Regions from separate parts of the Bradyrhizobium sp. USDA 336 genome, predicted to be linked through region 2. Evidence: predicted binding sites of a transcription regulator. Region 2 holds the regulator's gene; the other holds the start of a gene.
The links. The regulator HrcA, encoded in region 2, represses chaperone genes, less so after heat shock. The targets are predictions, from matches to a motif close to GTTAGCACTCNCNNNNNGNGAGTGCTAAC.
Positions count from the first base shown of each region.

Region 1: the regulator HrcA is predicted to act here: its motif matches at 4,887-4,915, upstream of groES (co-chaperone GroES).

Region 1 is NZ_JBIYDC010000002.1:4,816,501-4,824,275, forward strand. It holds gene ABIA45_RS23550 (ChbG/HpnK family deacetylase) at 1-464, shown strand, start outside; gene ABIA45_RS23555 (DUF2076 domain-containing protein) at 589-1,404, shown strand; gene ABIA45_RS23560 (L,D-transpeptidase) at 2,054-2,884, opposite strand; gene ABIA45_RS23565 (protein phosphatase CheZ) at 3,201-3,986, shown strand; gene ABIA45_RS23570 (hypothetical protein) at 4,170-4,691, opposite strand; gene groES (co-chaperone GroES) at 5,006-5,302, shown strand; gene groL (chaperonin GroEL) at 5,421-7,052, shown strand; gene ABIA45_RS23585 (hypothetical protein) at 7,249-7,775, shown strand, end outside.
Region 2 is NZ_JBIYDC010000002.1:5,742,164-5,749,938, reverse strand. It holds gene ABIA45_RS27980 (penicillin-binding protein activator) at 1-244, shown strand, start outside; gene hemW (radical SAM family heme chaperone HemW) at 352-1,509, opposite strand; gene rdgB (RdgB/HAM1 family non-canonical purine NTP pyrophosphatase) at 1,496-2,131, opposite strand; gene rph (ribonuclease PH) at 2,143-2,856, opposite strand; gene hrcA (heat-inducible transcriptional repressor HrcA) at 3,026-4,114, shown strand; gene grpE (nucleotide exchange factor GrpE) at 4,209-4,826, shown strand; gene pncA (bifunctional nicotinamidase/pyrazinamidase) at 4,976-5,698, opposite strand; gene ABIA45_RS27945 (hypothetical protein) at 5,885-6,826, opposite strand; gene dnaK (molecular chaperone DnaK) at 7,221-7,775, shown strand, end outside.

The sequences.
Region 1 (7,775 bases), 930 kb from region 2:
TCGGACGCGCCCCCGACTTCGTCGACGGTCACCAGCATGTGCAGCTCTTCCCGCAGGTGCGCGACGGTTTTGTCGATGCGGTCAGCGAAGTCGCGCCGAACGCCTGGGTGCGCCAGGGCGGCCGCGACCTGCCGCTGAAGCAACGGCTGGCCTCCCCAAAGGCCATGGTGCTCGATATCCTCAGCGCGCAATTCCGCCGCCGCGCCGCCAGCGCCGGCCTCAGCTTCAATCCCGGCTTCGCCGGCGCCTATGATTTCACGCGCGCCGCCGATTTCGGCGCGTTGATGCGGCAATTCCTGGACGGCCTCCCAGATGGCGGCCTCGTGATGTGCCATCCCGGCTTCGTCGATGATGTCCTCATCGGCCTTGATCCGATGACCGACGTCCGTGAGCGCGAGCACGCCTATCTCGCGGGTGATGCCTTCGCGCGCCTGCTGGCCGACAGCAAGGTGACACTGGAATGAACGGCGAAGCGCGGCCCAGAGGCAGCTTGTCGCATACCGAAATTTAATCCGGCCGGCACTGTTGGGGCCACAATGGAACCCTACATCTCCTCTCGCGCTTGGTTTGGCGCGAAGGAGACAGATCATGACGCCGCAGGAACGCCAGCTCGTCGACGACCTTTTTGACCGGCTTTCTAAGCTGGAGAATGCACAGCGCGATCCCGATGCGATCGCCGCGATCTCCGACGGCCTGCGCAAGGCGCCCGGCGCCATCTACGCGCTGGTGCAGACCACGCTGGTCCAGGACGAAGCGCTGAAGCGCGCCAATGCCCGCATCCAGGAGCTGGAAGCGGCCCACGCGCCCGAGCAGGCGCAGTCCGGCGGCTTCCTCGACACCATGCGCGACACATTGTTTGGCGGCGGCCCGTCCCGCGGCTCGGTGCCGAATGTGCCGCAGCGTGAGCAGCGTCCGGCTTGGAATACCGGACAGGCGATGCCGCAAGGCCAGCCGGGTTACGGCGCGCCGCCTTACGGACAGGCTTACGGCCAAGGTCCGGGTCAGGGCGCTCCGCCGATCGGCGGTGGCGGCGGCTCGTTCCTCGGCACGGCGGCGGCGGCCGCAGCCGGCGTCGTCGGCGGCTCGCTGCTGCTCTCGAGCATCCGCGGCATGATGGGCGGATCGCACCAGCAGGGTTTTGGCGACAGCAACGCGCTCGGCGACCGCAGCGCTGGTGGAAGTCCTTGGGGCGGCGGCGATCAGTCCGGCGGCTCGCTGGCGCGCGAGGCCGGCCTCGATGACATCGGCTCGAACCGGGAATCCCGCCAGGGCTTCTTCGACCAGGCGTCGAACGAGCGCGACAACTACGACCAGAACTACGGCAACGATCACGACGACAGCTTCGACACGGCCGACAACAGCGATTTCGGCGGCGACGACGACGGCGGCAGCGATTACGCGTAGGCCATTCGACCGACAGATGTGGAACGGCCGCCTCCGGGCGGCCGATTTCTGTTCGAGCAGAGCTCGACGCACTTCTGCTCTGCCACCACACGCCATGATGCCATTCGATATAATATGACTAGTGCGTGCGTTGTCGGACAGCACCGTGCAAAACGTCACGAGGTGCGCCTGACTTCACCATACCGAGCGAAATCGTCCTCCGACACACGCCGCCGTAGACTCCCGGATTTCCAAATTTGGACATGGGTGTTCAATTGGAAGAACACATTGCTTATGCCACACATCGTGGCTGCCTCTCTTGGCTACAGTCGGGGGTTTTAAGAATGAGTTCACTTCAACAGCGCATCGCGACCCTGAGCGACGTCACGACCCATCTCATCACCGAATTGTACGAGTTGGAGGGGCTGCACGAGCGCCTCAGGAAGGCAGAGCTGTCGGTGCGGCGGCTGAACCGCTCGGCTCGCGCACCGCATTCGGCTTCATCAACTCGTCCTCGCCGCTCCGCTGTCCCTCGTCCCGGGTCGAGGCACCGTCAGCGGACGTAGGACTATTCAGGCAGACGTTTGGCGGCGGCAGCGTCCCTTCGACGCCGCGCGTTTCGAGCCGGCGCGGCACCCGGACTTGATCGCTCCATCGAGCGCATGACGCTTCACAACACCACGACCTTGGTGCCGACATTGACGCGGCCATAGAGGTCGATGACGTCCTCGTTGCGCATGCGGATGCAGCCGGAGGAGACGTTGGTACCGATGGTCCAGGGCTCGTTGGAGCCGTGGATGCGATAGAGCGTCGATCCCAGGTACATCGCACGGGCACCGAGCGGATTTTCCGGGCCGCCTTCCATGTGCCTGGGCAGATCGGGCCGGCGCGCGAGCATTTCCGCCGGCGGCGTCCAGTCCGGCCATTCGCGCTTGGCGGTGATCGATTTCACGCCGGACCAGGTGAAGCCGGGACGACCGACGCCGATGCCGTAGCGCAATGCCCGGCCGTTGCCCTCGACGAGATAGAGGAACTTGTTCGGCGTATCGACTACGATCGTGCCGGGACTTTCCTTGCCGCTATAGTCAACGAGTTGTTTCTCGAATTTCGGATCGAACGGACGCTGCCGCGGATCGACCGCCTCCTGCTGCGGAGACGCGCCCTGCTGATATCCGCCTTGTTGATACCCACCTTGCATCTGCGGCTCGCCCATCGGGGGCAGGCGCCGCTGGTCGTAATAGCCCGGCTGCTGCTGATACACCGGCCGCTCCGGCGCGTAGGCCGGGCCGCGGCCGGGGCCATCGCCGAACAGGAATTCGATGAAGCCGCCGCCCATGTTGGAATGGGACGCCACGCGCACCGGCGCCGGCGGCACGCGCGGCTGGTACAGCACCGCGGGCGGATCGTTCGGCACGCTGTTGTCGAAGGCGCCTGCGTCGTTCGCGCCGGCCATGACGGTGCAAGCGCTGCCGAGCAGCGCGACAGACATTTTCTTGAACATCGACGTACTCTGTACTGTTTCGTCTAGATCACATGCGTCGTGGAGAGCCGGTGGCTGATCCGCGCTCTTCGACGTGGTCAATAGAAAGCAAAAGCCGTTTTGTTTGGTAAACGGACAGCGCGTTTGGATTCACCACGTCGCGAGCGCGCCTGCAATTTGGCGATCAGCGTTTATTTTCGATGAACGCCGCGCGGCGATGGTTAATCGCTTCTTTGCGCCGCGTCGCGCGCGGCCGATCAGCAGTTCCTGCTGTGAACTTCGTGTTAAATCGCTTCTGTCTACAAAGACGCGTGAGTGAGGTGGGGGGAGTATCCTGATGGCTGTTCACCGCAAGCGTTTTCGCGTCGAAGATATCGTCGGTGGCGAGATGCCCATTGTAGACGTAACTGAAGAGGCACTCCCGATGCATAGCGAGATCATGGCCGAGCTGCGCGCGATCCGCGCCCAGATGGCGAAGGGCATCGTCGCGGCCCCGCTGTCCGGAAGCGCTGCCATGGCGGCGATCGACGCCTCGACCGCGCACGAGCTTGCCGAAGCGCGCACCATGCTCGAGACCTACCGGGCGCAGATCGAGCAGTGCGAGAAGCTGAAGGTCGAGCTCGACCTCATCCACGACGCCATCGACCGCACCAAGCGCGAGATCGCGACGCTGCACGGCAAGAGCTTCGACGGCGGCGAGATGGCCAAGGTCAACGGCGAGCTCGGCGCGGTGGTCGGCGGCACCGAGCAGGCGACCCAGCAGATCCTCGAAGCCGCGGAATCGATCGACCAGGCCGCCAGCGCGATGTCCAAGGTGGACTCGATCGATCAGCAGAAGCGCCTTGCCGACGACATCCAGGAACGCGTCATCTCGATCTTCGAAGCCTGCAACTTCCAGGACCTGACCGGCCAGCGCATCAGCAAGGTCATGGGCACGATGAAGTTCATCGAGCAGCACATCAACGCGATGATGGAGATCTGGGGCGGCGTCGACGCGATCAAGTCCCATGTGCCGGCGCAGGTCGACAACCGCAGCGAGGAGGAGAAGCTCCTCAACGGTCCCAAGCTCGCCGGCGACGTCGGCCACGCCTCGCAGGACGACATCGACGCGCTGTTCGACTGAGCGGGGGCGATATCGGAATAACAAAACGCCGGCCTTGGGCCGGCGTTTTTTGTTTGGGACCCCTCCGCTGTCATCGTCCGGCTTGACCGGACGATCCAGTATTCCAGAGGCATCAGTGATTGAGCTGGGAAGCCGCGGCATACTGGATGCCCCGCCTTCGCGGGGCATGACGAAGGAAAGATATTACGCCCTCGGCGCGCAGCGGACGTAGACCATGTTGCCGTAGCGGGTGCCGGCGTCCTTGTCGATGAAGCGGGTGATCATGACGCGACCGTCGAAGGAGACGATTTCGCGGTCCTGGTCGCCGGGGGTCGGGCCGGCCGGCCCGATGTAGTTCTTGCCGCTCGGCGAGCCCTTCAGCCGCAGCTCCTGCGGCGTCGCCTGGTCGGCGAGATGCATGATCACGCCACCGGAGGAACCGGCGGTGATCACGTAGGGGTTTCTGCATTGCTCGCGCGCCATCTTCTCGGTGCGGGCGCGATCGGCCGGGTTCTGGAACGAGGCGAGGCCCCAGCGGCCGACGATCTCGTCGGCGCGGATGCTGGCGGGCATTTCCGGAGCGACGCCAGGTTCGGCTTCGGGCGGCGGCGGGGACGACGTGAGGGACGGCAGGTTGAAGCCGCCGCCGCAGGCGCCCAGCAGCAGCGTCAGACAAGAGGCGGCCGCCAGATTGGCAACCGTGCGCGCGTGAGCCGAACTGATCATGGCATTCCCCCGAACAAGACCATGGCCGCACCCCTCCCGCAGCCAAGCGCAAAACCGCTGCCGGAGCAATGACGTCGTTCTTTACGGCGACGCCCCGAGCGAGTTTCCAATGCCACCATCCTATATCCGCCTCAACAATCGCTTAACCACCTTTGCTTGACAGGATCGCGGCCAAGCCATATTTCCGGACCCACTATTAGCACTCGGAAAGCCCGATTGCTAAGCGCGCCGTTCGATCCTCGACGCGAGGGCGGACGGAAGCGCCGCCCCACAGACCCCACTACTTCCGAAGCGAGCCTCCAAAGGGAAACGTCATGGCTAAATCCAAATTTCGTCCGCTGCATGACCGTGTCGTGGTCAAACGTATCGACGCCGAGGAAAAGACCAAGGGCGGCATCATCATTCCGGACACGGCCAAGGAAAAGCCGTCCCAGGGCGAGGTTGTCGCCGTCGGCCCCGGCGGCCGCGACGAGACCGGCAAGCTGATCCCGATCGACCTCAAGGTCGGCGACCGCGTGCTGTTCGGCAAGTGGTCGGGCACCGAGGTCAAGATCGACAACGAAGAGCTCCTGATCATGAAGGAGTCGGACATCATGGGCGTGCTGGCCTAAGGCCGTCCGCCTGAACAGACGCTGAATGTCATGCCCGGATCCAGGCGATCCGGGCATCCATCGTTCCGCCGCACGGCACAAGACAACACACATCACATAACACGAGGGATTGCAGACCATGGCTGCCAAAGACGTCAAGTTTTCCGGAGACGCGCGCGATCGCATGCTGCGCGGCGTCGACGTTCTCGCCAACGCCGTCAAGGTGACGCTCGGCCCCAAGGGCCGCAACGTCGTCATCGAGAAGAGCTTCGGCGCCCCCCGCATCACCAAGGACGGCGTCACGGTCGCCAAGGAGATCGAGCTCGAGGACAAGTTCGAGAACATGGGCGCCCAGATGGTGCGTGAGGTCGCCTCCAAGACCAACGACCTCGCCGGCGACGGCACCACCACCGCGACCGTGCTGGCCCAGGCCATCGTGCGCGAAGGCGCCAAGGCAGTCGCCGCCGGCATGAACCCGATGGACCTCAAGCGCGGCATCGACACCGCGGTTGCCGCCGTCATCAAGGACATCGAGAAGCGCGCCAAGCCGGTCGCCGCCTCCTCCGAGGTCGCCCAGGTCGGCACCATCTCGGCCAACGGCGATGCCGCCATCGGCAAGATGATCGCCCAGGCGATGCAGAAGGTCGGCAACGAGGGCGTCATCACCGTCGAGGAGAACAAGTCGCTCGAGACCGAGGTTGATATCGTCGAGGGCATGAAGTTCGACCGCGGTTATCTCAGCCCCTACTTCGTCACCAACGCCGAGAAGATGACCGCCGAGCTCGAGGACGCCTACATCCTCCTGCACGAGAAGAAGCTCTCGGGCCTGCAGGCCATGCTGCCGGTGCTGGAGGCCGTGGTGCAGTCGGGCAAGCCGCTCGTCATCATCGCCGAGGACGTCGAGGGCGAGGCGCTGGCTACCCTGGTCGTCAACCGGCTCCGTGGCGGCCTGAAGGTGGCCGCGGTGAAGGCGCCGGGCTTCGGTGACCGCCGCAAGGCCATGCTGGAGGACATCGCGATCCTGACCGGCGGCCAGCTGATCTCCGAGGAGCTCGGCATCAAGCTCGAGAACGTCACGGTGAAGATGCTCGGCCGCGCCAAGAAGGTGGTGATCGACAAGGAGAACACCACGATCGTCAACGGCGCCGGCAAGAAGCCTGACATCGAGGCCCGCGTCGGCCAGATCAAGGCCCAGATCGAGGAGACCACCTCGGACTACGACCGCGAGAAGCTGCAGGAGCGCCTCGCCAAGCTCGCCGGCGGCGTCGCGGTGATCCGCGTCGGCGGCGCCACCGAGATCGAGGTCAAGGAGAAGAAGGACCGGGTCGAGGATGCGCTCAACGCCACCCGCGCCGCGGTTCAGGAAGGCATCGTCCCCGGCGGCGGCGTCGCGCTGCTCCGCGCCAAGAAGGCGGTCGGCCGTCTCACCAACGCCAATGACGACGTCCAGGCCGGCATCAACATCGTGCTGAAGGCGCTGGAAGCCCCGATTCGCCAGATCTCCGAGAATGCCGGCGTGGAAGGCTCGATCGTGGTCGGCAGGATCCTGGAGAACAAGTCCGAGACCTTCGGCTTCGACGCCCAGAATGAGGACTATGTCGACATGGTCGAGAAGGGCATCATCGATCCCGCCAAGGTGGTGCGCACCGCGCTGCAGGACGCCTCCTCCGTGGCCGGCCTTTTGGTCACCACCGAGGCCATGGTCGCCGAGATGCCGAAGAAGGAAGCTCCGCCCGCCATGCCCCCCGGCGGCGGCATGGGCGGCTTCTAAGCCTCCCGTTCCGTGACAGAGTTGCGAAGGCCGCCTCCGGGCGGCCTTCTTTTTTGCCGACCCTGCCCGTTTCGCTTTCCGATTCAACCAGCGGCCAAAACCCACTACGGTGGCGCGCCGATTCTGATTGTTTGGGCATGATCCTCAGACCGCTTCACGCTTTCCGGATCATGGCCGTTGCGCGAGGATGTCATCGATGCGTGCGCTTCTGGTTTGCTCCACGGCCGTTCTGGCCCTGCTCGCCGTTCCGCCGCAGGCCTCCGCCCAGATGAAGCTGTCGCCGAAGGCGACCGCGCCGGGCGGAGCCGAGACGCGCTATTTCACCGCGATGGACGGGCTGATGGACGGCAATGCCGACGTGATCCTGAAGGAGACGCGCCAAGGCAAGACGCTGACCGCGGCGGTGCTCGACGTCTGCTACCCCATCGCCAAGAACTCCGACCGCAAGGACCGCTTTGTCGTCAACCTCCAGGTCGCCGGCCAGACGCTGACCGGAACGACGCAGAGCATCAGTGAGAAGTCGCCGGTCAGTGTCAAGCTGACGCGCAAGCAGTCCGGCGACATGTTCGAGTTCCGCGGCCAGATCGCGATCGGCCAGGCGGTGACCGAAGTGACCTCGCCGGACAATTCCGATCTCAGCGAAAAGGAATTCCTGGACAGTCAGAGCTCCGACGACGGCATCACGGCGCAGCCAAAGGATTTCACCGACGTCTCGCCGGAGGC
Region 2 (7,775 bases):
GGAGCCGATCCGCACCGCGACCCTTTCCTATGACGCGGTCGCGCTCGTTGCCGCGCTGGCCCGCACGCAAGGCGGCCAGCGTTTCTCCTCCGACGTGCTCACCAACCCCTCCGGCTTTGCCGGCATCGACGGCCTGTTCCGCTTCCGTGCGGATGGCACGAATGAACGCGGGCTCGCCGTCATGAAGGTGACGCAAGGCGGCGGCGTCGCCGTGGCGGGCTCGCCGAAGAGCTTTGGGGCGTAGCTCGGTGCTGTAGGGTGGGCAAAGGCGCTCTTGCGCCGTGCCCACTATCTCTTTCGATAATGAAAGTTGCGTGGGCACGCTTCGCTTTGCCCACCTACGAGAGTTCCTTACGCAGCCAAATCCGCGACCACGGCATCCAGCACCGGAAAACCGCTGCTGGTCACGCGCAACCGTCCCGTTGCATCCACCGTGATCGCGCCTTCCTCGCGCAAGAGCGCGATGCGGCGGGGGTCGAGCGGGCGGCCGGCGAGGGCCTTGTAGCGTTCGGGATCGATGCCTTCGGCGAGCCGCAATCCCATCAGCAGGAATTCGTCGGCGCGTTCCTCGCTGTTGAGGAGCTCGTCGCTGACGACACCGTCGCCGTTGGTCTCGACCCGCATCAGCCAGGCCTCGGGACGCTTCTCGGTGGCGGTGGCGTGCCTGATCCCGTCGATGTCGAGGCGGCCATGTGCGCCGGGGCCGATGCCGGCATATTCCTCGCCGCGCCAGTACACCAGATTGTGCCGGCACTCGGCGCCGCGCCGCGCGTGATTGGAGATCTCGTAAGCGGGCAGCCCGAGCTTGTCGCAGGTCTCCTGCGTGACGTCGTAGAGCGCGCGGGCGACCGCTTCGTCCGGCGTCTTCAGCTTGCCGGCCTGGTGCAGGCCGAAGAAAGGCGTGCCTTCCTCGATGGTCAATTGATAGAGCGACAGATGCTCGGCCGCTTCATCGATGGCGTGCCGCAGCTCGCCCGCCCACATCGCCGGCGTCTGGTCGGGGCGGGCGTAGATCAGGTCGAACGAATAGCGGTCGAACGCGCGGCGCGCGATGGCGACGGCATCGAGCGCTTCGCGCGCGCTGTGCATGCGGCCGAGCGCTTTGAGCGAGGCGTCATCGAGCGCCTGCACGCCGAGCGAGACGCGGTTGACGCCGGCGATGCGATAACCGGCAAAGCGCGTGGCTTCGACGCTGGTCGGGTTCGCTTCCAGCGTCACCTCGACGTCGCCTGCGACGGTCCAGTGCTTGCCGATCGCGTCTAACACCGCGCCGACGGTGGCGGGCTGCATCAGTGACGGCGTGCCGCCGCCGAGGAAGATCGAGGTGACCTCGCGGCCGGGCGCGCGTTCGGCGGTCGTTGCGATCTCGCGCGCGAAGGCGGCGGCAAACCTCGCCTCGTCGATCGCGGCATGGCGGACATGGCTGTTGAAGTCGCAATAGGGGCACTTCGACAGGCAGAACGGCCAGTGCACATAGACGCCAAACGCATCCTTGTTAGCGCGGCTCAAGGCAGATCTCCGCCAGTTTCCGAAAAGCGCGGGCGCGGTGCGACAGGCCGAGGCCGAGCGGCGGCAGGCCGTGCTTCTCGATGCTGGTCATCTCGCCGAAGGTGCGGCTGTGCCCGTCCGGCAGGAACATCGGGTCGTAGCCGAAGCCGGCCGTGCCGCGCGGTGGCCAGATCAGCGTGCCGTCGACGCGCGCCTCGACCTCCTCGCGATGATCGTCGGGCCAGGCCACGCAAAGCGCGGAGACGAAGTGGGCCTTGCGCTTGTCCGGCGTGGTGGCGCCGCGCTCCTGCAGCAGGCGCTCGATCTGCGCCATCGCCGCGTTGAAATCCTTGGATGGACCGGCCCAGCGCGCGCTGTAGATTCCCGGCGCACCGTCGAGTGCGTCGACGACGATGCCGGAATCGTCGGCGAAGGCGGGAAGCTTGGTCGCCTGCGCTGCGGCGACCGCCTTGATCGCAGCGTTGCTGCGGAAATCGTTGCCGGTTTCCTCGGGCTCGGGGAGGCCAAGCTCGCCTGCCGACACCGCCTCGATCCCGTACGGCGCGAGCAGCTCCTTCATCTCGGCGAGCTTGCCGGGATTGTGAGTGGCGATGACGAGCTTGTCGGTGATTCGGCGGTGCATGGGCCTATTGACTACGCCACGGCCAGTTTCTGCAAGTCCACCAGACGCGCAATGCCCTTCTGCGCCAGGGCGATCAGCTTCAGGAACTCGTCCTGCGTGAACGGCTCGCGTTCCGCGGTGCCCTGCACCTCGATGATGCGGCCATCGCCGGTCATGACGAAATTGGCGTCGGTCTCGGCTTCCGAATCCTCGGCATAGTCGAGATCGAGCACCGGCGTACCGTTGTAGATGCCGCAGGAGATCGCGGCGACGTTGTCGCGCATCACGTTGGCCTTCACCATGTTGCGCGCCTTCATCCAGTTGATGCAATCGGCAAGCGCCACCCAGGCGCCGGTGATCGAGGCCGTGCGCGTGCCGCCGTCGGCCTGGAGCACGTCGCAATCGACCGTGATCTGACGCTCACCGAGCGCTTCGAGATCGACGATGGTGCGAAGCGAGCGACCGATCAGACGCTGAATCTCGACGGTGCGGCCGCTCTGCTTGCCGGCGGAGGCCTCGCGGCGGGTGCGTTCGGAGGTGGCGCGCGGCAGCATGCCGTATTCGGCGGTGACCCAGCCGCGGCCCTGACCCTTCAGCCACGGCGGCAGGCGGTCCTCCAGCGTGGCGGTGACCAGCACATGGGTGTCGCCGAATTTCACCAGGCAGGAGCCTTCCGCATATTTGACCACGCCGCGCTCCAGCGTCACGGGGCGCAATTCGTCGGGCGCACGGCGGCTTGGCCGCATGGGAAATCTCCAAAACTCGCGGGAATAGGCTGTTCGCGGTGCTTGTAGGTGGGGCGGGGGGTGGGCGGCAAGGGCTTATTCACCCCCTGACCGCCGGCCCGTAAACGCGACGCTTGTCAGAAGCGGCCCGGATGGACAAATTATAAGTATCTGAGAGGAGTTACCGTCTGTGGCCCATCACGATCCGATCCATCTGATCGCGCCGCGCGCAGGCCTTGCCCAGCTCAACGAGCGTTCCCGCGACATCTTTCGTCAAATTGTCGAAAGCTATCTCGCGACCGGTGAGCCGGTCGGCTCGCGCAACATTTCCCGCCTGATCGCCATGCCGCTGTCGCCGGCCTCGGTCCGCAACGTCATGGCCGATCTGGAACAGCTCGGCCTGATCTATGCCCCGCACACCTCGGCCGGCCGGCTGCCGACGGAACTGGGCTTGCGCTTCTTCGTCGATGCCCTGATGCAGGTCGGCGACCTCAACGAGGCCGAGCGGCAGGCGATCCAGAGCCAGCTCTCGTCCGTCGGCGAGGCGCAATCGGTCGAGGCGGCGCTGGACCAGGCCTTGATGCGGCTCTCCGGCCTGACCCGGGCGGCCGCCGTCGTGCTGACGCCGAAATCCAATGCGCGGCTGAAGCACATCGAATTCGTCCGCCTGGAACCGGAAAAAGCGCTGGTGATCCTGGTCGGCGAAGACGGCCAGGTCGAAAACCGCGTGTTGACGCTGCCGCCCGGAGTTCCCTCTTCGGCGCTGACGGAGGCCGGCAATTTCCTCAATGCGCGGATCCGGGGCCGTACCCTGGCCGAGGCGCGGCTCGAGCTCGAGACCGCACTCGGCGAGGCCCGTGCCGAGCTCGATCAGCTGACACAGAAAGTGATCTCGGCCGGCATCGCCAGCTGGTCCGGCGGCGAGAGCGAGGATCGCCAGCTCATCGTCCGCGGCCATGCCAATCTGCTCGAAGATCTGCATGCGCTGGAGGATCTGGAGCGGGTTCGGCTGTTGTTCGACGACCTCGAGACCAAGCGCGGCGTGATCGACCTGCTCGGCCGGGCCGAGACCGCCGAAGGCGTGCGCATCTTCATCGGCAGTGAGAACAAGCTGTTCTCGCTGTCGGGGTCGTCCACCATCATCTCGCCCTATCGGGATGCCGCCGGCCACATCGTCGGCGTTCTCGGCGTGATCGGCCCGACGCGGCTGAATTATGCCCGCGTGATCCCCACCGTGGACTACGCCGCCCGCATCGTCAGCCGCCTCTTGGGGGGCTGACCGGCCTTTCCGCCGATCACGGGCGCTTGATTTTCGCGAGTTTAGGCACGATATCCGGGCCAACATCCCTGAAACGAGTTCGAGATCAGAGCCGATGACCGAGCAAGACCGGCAACCCCAAGACACGACTGCAGCGACCGGCGAGCCCGTGGTGTCGAAACCCTACATCATGCCCGACGATCCCGAGCCGGGTTCGGTCGAAACCCTGCAAAAGGAAGCGGCTGAAGCGCGCGACCGCATGCTGCGGACGCTGGCCGAGATGGAGAATTTGCGCAAGCGCACCGCCAAGGAAGTCGCCGACGCCCGCCTCTACGGCATCACCGGCTTCGCGCGCGACGTGCTCGACATCGCCGACAATCTCCAGCGTGCACTCGATGCCGTTCCGGCGGAGGCGCGTGCTGCGGCCGATCCCGGCCTGGTCTCGTTGATCGAGGGCGTCGAGCTCACGGAGCGCGCGCTGCTCAACGCGCTGGAAAAACACGGCGTGAAGAAGCTCGATCCTCAGGGCCAGAAGTTCGACCCGAACTTCCACCAGGCGATGTACGAAGTGCCTGACGCGTCGGTGCCGTCGGGCACCGTGGTGCAGATCATGCAGGCCGGCTACACCATTGGTGACCGCGTGCTGCGCCCGGCGCTGGTCGGCGTCGCCAAGGGCGGCGCGAAGACTGCGCCCGCGGCGAACAACAACGAGTCGAGCAGCGCGGCGAATTGAGTGTTGGCGTCATTCCGGGGCTCGACGAAGTCGAGAACTATGGTGCGCAATGCGCACCTGAGAATCCATCGAACAGCAGAGACAACCGCACAATGGATTTCGGGCTCGCGCTGAAGCGCGCCCCGGAATGACGGAAGATGGCGCGCCGCCTACGCGCTCACCGCGATATCCGCAGACTGAATCCGCTTCACGCCCGCCTTGGCCATGTCGGCCCAGGCCTTGGCGAGCGAGCCCTGCGTGTCGATGCCGCGGCAGGCGTCTTCCACCACATAGACCTCGAAGCCCGCCTTGCGCCCGTCGAGCGCGGTCCAGGCGACGCAGAAATCTGTCGCAAGACCAGCGACGAAGACGCGCTTGATCTTGCGGCCCCTCAGGTAGCCGGCGAGCCCGGTCGAGGTCTTGCCGTCGGCCTCGAGGAAGGCCGAATAGCTGTCGACGTTCTTGTGAAATCCCTTGCGGATGATGAGCTCGGCGTGCGGGATCGACAGGTCCTTCGACAGCGCCGCGCCCTCGGTGCCCTGCACGCAATGGTCCGGCCACAGCACCTGCTTGCCGTAGGGCAGGTCGACCGTTTCGAATGGCTTCTTGCCGGAATGAACCGACGCAAACGAAACGTGGCCCGGCGTGTGCCAGTCCTGCGTCAGCACCACATTCGCAAATGCCTTCGAGATCTTGTTGATGACCGGCACCACCTGCTCGCCTTCCTTCACGGCGAGGCTGCCGCCGGGCAGGAAGCAGTTCTGCACGTCGATCACGAGCAGCGCGGACGCTTCGTCCGGCTTGATCGGTGCGGCCGCGAACAGCGCGGTTGGCGCGAGCGTCGCCAGCGCCGTCGTTCCAAGCATTGCCAAGACCTGTCGCCGAACCAGCATGTCTACCTCCCCTCCAGGATGATCCAACGGGAGGAAGCCTAGTTCCGTTCGTATACGAACAGAAGCCTGAAAATGCAGCCGGGCTGATGAGCAGTTGGGCTCTTAGCCCCAACATCATCGTCGCCCCCCGTGCGCAATTGCGCACCAGGCGGGGATGACATTGGAGGTGTTGAAGCGCCTCGGGCCCTACCCCTTCGGCTGAATCCCGTCGCGCACGGCGCGGAAGCGGGTGAAGGCGGCTTGCCATTGGTCGCGCGGGGCGCTGGCGATGATGCGCAATGATGCGCCGCCGCTCGAGAAGCGGATCCACTGCACCACCGTCACCGGGACCTTGTCCTTGCCGCTGACGCCGTCGATCCGGGTCTCGAAGCCTTGCTGGCCGTTGATGCGGATCGGCTCGGACATGGTGATGCGCGACTCGCGCACGCCGGGAATCTGGAGCGCCGCCTCCTGGGCGAAGCGGGCGCGGTCGTCGGCGGCTTGCGGGGTGGCGCCGATCAGGCCGAGGATCATGAACGGCCTCGCCTCGTAGCCCACGCTCTCATCGCCGTCGGCCAGGATGATGCTCGAGCCCGGTGCCAGGGTCTTGATGTCCTTGAAGTCGGCGAGATCGGTGATCTTGAACGGCAGCAGCGCGATCTGCTCCTCGGCCGAGACCTGCCTGCGGGTGGTGGCGCTCGCGAACATCTGTCGCACCGCCTCGTCCGTGTAGATCTTGGTCGCATTCTCCGGGATCTGTACCGCGACATAGCCGGAGAAGCCGGCGCCGGGCACGATCATCGAATAGCGCTTCACCGGGGTATCGCCGGCCTTGCCGCTTTCGGTGGTGAAATAGGCAAGGCCAGCGGGGGTCTCGACCTTGTCCTGCTTGACGCCGCCCGTCCCGCCGGGATTGGAATTGAAGGCGCTCACGACCTCGCCATAGGCGGCCGGCGGCAGCTCGGTGACCAGCACCTTGACGTTGCCGTCCTCGCTCTCGAAGCCCGGAAAGGTCTTGGCCGTGCTGAGGCCGATCAACGGCACCATGCCGAGACGCAAGCCGGGTGGGAAAACGACGTCGGCGGCGAAGGCCGGAAGCGCTGTTACGGCGAGGAGGGCGAGCGCGGCGAGGGGGCGGATCAGCTTCATGGCCACTCTGATTGGTTCACATTGAGGCCGTTCGATGGTCGGCCACCGGGCCGCTTTGTCGCGCGAAGCAGCTGCGCCGGCTGTGCGGTCGGTCCGCCTTTTAGCCGGTTTGGCCTCGCCGCAACAGGGCGGGCGGGCTTGCGGGTGCGGGGGCTTGCCGAGGCCCGGACCTGTTAATAATTCCTCACCCGCAAGGGCGGTTGAGCCCGGATATCACCTTCCAAAACCCGATGTTTTAGCGGCAGAAACCTAGCTTCGGTCCTTGCGGGCCCCTCCCCCCCTCCTATATGAGCCTCAATCATCGCAATATCGCGGATGTTTGATCTTAGGGGGTTTCGGTTCGGGTGCCTCTTGGGCCCAGCCAACCTGCCGCAAAAAGAAGGATATCAGGACCATGGGAAAGGTCATTGGGATCGACCTCGGCACCACGAATTCGTGCGTCGCCGTGATGGATGGCAAGAACGCCAAAGTCATCGAGAATTCCGAAGGCATGCGCACGACGCCTTCGATCGTCGCCGTCACGGATGACGGTGAGCGCCTCGTCGGCCAGCCCGCCAAGCGCCAGGCCGTCACCAATCCCGAGCGCACCTTCTTCGCAGTGAAGCGCCTCATCGGCCGCCGCTACGACGACCCGATGGTCGAGAAGGACAAGAAGCTCGTTCCCTACAAGATCGTGAAGGCTTCCAACGGCGACGCCTGGGTCGAGGCCGACGGCCAGACCTACTCGCCCTCGCAGGTCTCGGCATTCATCCTGCAGAAGATGAAGGAGACCGCGGAAGCCCATCTCGGCCAGAAGGTCGAGCAGGCCGTCATCACCGTTCCTGCCTACTTCAACGACGCCCAGCGCCAGGCGACCAAGGACGCCGGCAAGATCGCGGGCCTCGAAGTGCTGCGCATTATCAACGAGCCGACCGCGGCCGCGCTCGCCTATGGTCTCGACAAGACCAAG